DNA from 2 places in the Cupriavidus sp. 96C5-1 genome. Region 2 is predicted to be linked to the other one. Evidence: riboswitches for the same ligand, from Rfam matches in the RefSeq annotation. Region 2 holds a riboswitch; the other holds the start of a gene.

Region 1 (2,380 bases), on a different contig from region 2:
ATACGCCGGCTGCCGTCGGCATCTGACTCTGGCGGCAGGTGGATCACCACGGCCACGCTTTCACCGGCCTGCAGGTTGCCTCGCTGGTCCAGCGTGGCGCGCACGCGCACGGCCCCAGTGCCATCGCTCAGCGGCACTACGCCTGCGATCCGGCCGTTGACGCCGCGCTGGCGAATCTCCAGCCTCTCGCCGCCCTTGAGGGCAGGCACATCACGCCCGACCAGCAGGTCCAGTTCCAGCGCAGTCGGGTCGACGATGCGAAACAGCGGCGCCGAGCCGTCGATCCGCGTGCCCGGCACGGCGTGGATCTCGGCGACGAGCCCGGCGCGGCCGGCCACCAGCCGTGCCTCGCCCTTGCCGCCGAAGACGATGCCGGCGGCGGACATCTCCGCCTCACGGGCGCGCTGCATGGCCGCGGCTTCGCGGGCGCGCGCCTGTGTGGTCTGCCAGCGGCTGCCGGAGATCACGCCATCGTCGCTCAACTGCTTGTCGCGCGCCAGCGCGAGCTGGGCCAGGTCCGCCTGCGAGCGTGCCTCGGTCAGCGAGCGACTGGCCTCGAACATCTGCGGGCTGGCGAAGCTGGCCAGCGGTTGGCCCTTCTTGACGGCTTGGCCGATGGTGACCAGCACCTGCGGCACCATGCCCGGATAGGGCGCAGCGACTACATACTGCGCGTCGGGCCTGAGTACCACTCGCGCTGTGGCACCGATCTCGATTTGCGAGGCGTCTGCCGCTGGCGCGAACTTCACGCCTAGCGCTTCGGCCTGCGTGGCCGACACGGGCAAGGTTCGCGCGCTCGCGGGAACGAACCAGACTAGGGCCGACGCCGCGATGGCTAAGGCCGGAAAACCACGTTGATCAAACATCCCTGACTCCGGATAAGACGAATGCATTGGGCGCGCCCTTGGCGGCGCGCGCATTGAAAGAAGGCCGGCATGGCCGGCGAGCATCTGTCAGGAGTGAGAAGGCGGAGCCTGCGCAGGTGGCGGCCTGCCGCTACCGCCTCGCCAGCGCGGCAACGCCGGCTCGGCGCGGGAACGGAAGGGGACTACCAGCAGCACCAGCGGTGCAAGCCAGGCGGCGAAGAGTGCGAGCAGCGCTTGCACGTGGGCAGGGTCGAGATGCAGGGACGCGGCCCAATGACCAATTCCCTTCTCGACGTCGACGGAGAAAGGCTCGGACTCCCCGGCACAGGGATCGTTGTCCTTGGCGCACTCGGCTTTTACGGCATCGAGCAGGCCCAGCAGCGGAACGTCGAGATGGAAACCAGTCTGTTTCGGCGTTCCCATATGCGCATGCAGCAGCGGTCCCACCAGTTGGACCGCGATCAATAGCAATAGCAGCCAGATACGTATCAGGGAGACGGGCTTGGTGCGAGGGCGCATGTTAGGCCCCCATTGCAAAGGCGTGCCGATGCCCGCCCCGAAAAGGGAGGCGCGAGGCAACAGCAGGGAAGGGGCGGTAGGGCGGGTCGCCCATTTCCGTCAGGGCGGCCAGTCCGAACGCCGCGATCAACGCAGGCATGGAAGGTCCGTTGGGGCTGGCAATGCAATCACCATTGACTTTACGGTCCATTGCCAGCCCCAGCCGGTGGACGGAAAGTCAAAGGTCTCGCAAGGCCGAATCGGCTGCCGGCGCCATGGTAGTTTTACCAAGTATGTTGACGTCGGCCTCCTCCGGGGGACGGAGGGTAGCTACTCCCCTAAGACGACGCGAATTCTATCATGGCTGGATTACGGATGCCAAGCGAACCGGGCTACCCGTGTAGTTTGGCCGCCGCGCCACTTCCAGCAGCGCGGCCGCGTGACAATTTGACCCTCGGCAGTTGCAATACCGCTTTCTTACACAACTCCGAGGGGCGAACTTCATGAATCTGCTGAGGATCAACGGTTGGATGCGGGCCGCATCGCTGCTTTCCAGTTGGTGATGAAGTCACGATGCTTCTGGGGATCAAGGTACTCCGTGATTTCCAGGCTCAGCGGGATCGGCTTGGCCTGCCCCCCGAGTTGCTGCGCCAGTTTGCCGGCCGTGTATTCCGCGTCCACATCTTCGCGGATCGCAAACAGCTCCAGCGCATTACCGATCACCTTTTGCCCGCGCGGAGACAGTATGTAGTCGTTCCAGAGCTTTGCCGCGTTCGGATTCTTCGCATGTTTGCTGATGAACATCACCCGCGACAGCACCACGGTGTAGTCCTTGGGAATGGCCACGCCCAGGCCAGGCAGGTCCTTCTTGGCCCGCACCAGGGCATAGGCGCCCATGATGTTGTAGCCGAGCAGGTATTCTCCGGAGGCCACCTTGGTGAGCATTGCCCCGGTACCGGGGGAACTGCGTAGATCGGCCGCCCCGAAGGCCGCGAGAAGGCGCCCTGGGGCTGGGT
Region 2 (2,380 bases):
GTGTACCGCAACGGCTTCGGCGCGGGCCTGTATTACCTGCTCGAGATCTGGTGGTTCAAGATGTTCTTCCCCAGCCGCCGCCAGATGCCCACGCGCCGCGCCATCTTCCTGTGGGACTGCGCGCTGGTGGCCGCCTTCGGCGCGGCCTGGATCGGCGCACTGGTCTGGGCGGCGGCAGCCAGCGGCCAGTCGGTCGCGCTGCTGATCGGCCTGGGTTTCGTGCTGCCCTTCCTGGTATGGAATTTCACCGTGGGCTTCGTGCTCTACGTGCACCACACCCACACCAGCGTGGCCTGGTACGACACCAAGACGATGTGGGCGCGCGCCCAACCCTTCGTTTCCACCACCGTGCACCTGCGCTTCAGCTACGGCATCGGCGCCGCCCTGCACCACATCATGGAACACACCGCGCACCACGTGGACATGAGCGTGCCGCTGTACCGCCTCAAACGCGCCCAGGCACTGCTGGAGCATGCGCTGCCGGGCCGCATCATCATCCAGAACTTCAGCTGGCGCTGGTATTTCGACACCGCGCGCCGCTGCAAGCTGTACGACTTCAAGGCCCTGTGCTGGACCGACTTCCGCGGCCGCCAGACCAGCGATAACTCGCCGGTACCGGTCTGAACCACGCAACAGCACCCAACGGCGGCTATGGACGGCCGCCACCCGCCTTGGCTATAATGCGGGCTTCCATTGGGGAGTAGCCGCCTCGTTTTCGCCATCCACGCAATGTGGAGCAAGGAAAAAACGGGGGCGTACGTCAACAGACTTGACCGCTTGCGGTTATGGCGTGCGCAGCAACCGGAACGGGCTTGATGCCTGCTTCCAGCGCCTGGCGAGACCGATGACCTCACCTTTCTGGCCGGGCCGGGAAAGGTGTGCGTCATTGGCATCTCGCGATGCGGCGGCCCGGTTACCACCAAGAAATCAAATGGAAGCCTTCCTCGTCTCCACAGGCATCGTCGCCCTTGCAGAAATGGGCGACAAGACCCAGTTGCTGTCCCTCGTGCTCGCGGCGCGTTACCGCAAGCCCCTGCCGATCATTCTCGGCATCTTCATCGCCACCATCGTCAATCACGGTTTTGCCGGCGCCCTCGGCGGCTGGATCACGCATATGCTCGGCGCCGACGTATTGCGCTGGATCCTCGGCATCGGCTTCATCGCCATGGCCGGCTGGATGCTGATCCCCGACAAGCTGGACGACGCCGAACAGGCCAAGCCGGTCAAGGGCGCCATCGGCATTCTCGGCACCACCATCGTGGCCTTCTTCTTCGCCGAGATGGGCGACAAGACCCAGATCGCCACGGTGGCGCTGGCGGCACGCTTCAGCACCGAGGTCATTTCCGTGGTGGCAGGCACCACCTTCGGCATGATGCTGGCCAATGCGCCCGCCGTGGTGCTGGGCGACCGCTTCGCCAACAAGATGCCGATCGGCCTGGTGCACAAGATCGCCGCTGCCATCTTCCTGGCTCTGGGCGTGCTGGCGCTGCTTGGCGTGGGCGGCTGAGCCGGGCCCGGCCACGCATGGCCAGACAGGCCAGCAGGCCGCGGGGCTTTGTCGGCTGGGTGGCCGAGGCCTTCGGCCGCGTGGGCGGAAGCGGCGCCTGAACTTAGCGGCCCTTGTATCCAGCGTAATACTCAATTACAAAATGCCGCCCCGCTGCTGTCCCGGAATCCCGGCCGGGCGCCGTTAAGAAAGCTATCCGTTCGCACGGATCGCGCTGGCCGGTGCCGGCGCCTTTCACTACGCCCGATCGAAAACAAGAGGACAACAAAGATGGCAAGCAGCAAACCCCAGGCGCCCCAGCGCCGCCGCCTGCTCCGCGCCGCCCTGCCCGCCGTGGCTTCGCTGGCCCTGCTCGGGAGCCTGGCAGGCTGTGTAACCGAGCGCGTGGTAGTGCGCCAGCCCGCACCGCCGCCGCACGTGGTGGTGCGCAATATGCCGCTGCCGGTACATGAGGATCGCGGCCCCGCCCCCGCTGCTTATGGCTGGAACTGGGTACCGGGCCACTGGAAATGGGAAGGCAACGACTGGTTCTGGGTGCACGGACGCTGGGTACAGCAGCCAGTGCAGGCCATGCCACCCGTGATCGTCGAACAGATCACGGTAGCGCCCCCTGCTCCGCACGCCTTCTGGGTGCCCGGCCACTGGGTCTGGCGCTTCGAGGGCGGCGGCGGGTGGGCCTGGGTCAAGGGCGGCTGGCGCTCCTGAGGACGGCAGCCTGCACGGGAGGGCCGGGCACCGGGAGGCGCCCGGCCTGTTTCATTCCCGGTGCGGCGATGTCATTTGGACATCGCCTCCCCTCCCTCTCTTCCATCCCGATTTGGCTACCTGGGCCATCCGCTGGCGCATCGCCTCGGCCGAACCGATCTGGTGGAA

The links. A riboswitch is a leader RNA that binds a small molecule or an ion and turns the genes downstream of it on or off. The one in region 2 is predicted to bind manganese.
Region 1: another riboswitch for manganese. It lies ahead of AC3FOF_RS40855 (hypothetical protein); the one in region 2 lies ahead of AC3FOF_RS28820 (TMEM165/GDT1 family protein).

Annotation. Positions count from the first base shown of each region.
Region 1 is NZ_JBYOJU010000065.1:26,001-28,380, forward strand. It holds gene AC3FOF_RS40850 (efflux RND transporter periplasmic adaptor subunit) at 1-866, opposite strand, end outside; gene AC3FOF_RS40855 (hypothetical protein) at 954-1,385, opposite strand; yybP-ykoY riboswitch at 1,529-1,715, opposite strand; gene AC3FOF_RS40860 (ABC transporter substrate-binding protein) at 1,884-2,380, opposite strand, start outside.
Region 2 is NZ_JBYOJU010000031.1:105,354-107,733, forward strand. It holds gene AC3FOF_RS28815 (fatty acid desaturase) at 1-624, shown strand, start outside; yybP-ykoY riboswitch at 684-817, shown strand; gene AC3FOF_RS28820 (TMEM165/GDT1 family protein) at 932-1,507, shown strand; gene AC3FOF_RS28825 (hypothetical protein) at 1,778-2,212, shown strand; gene AC3FOF_RS28830 (NADPH-dependent F420 reductase) at 2,264-2,380, opposite strand, start outside.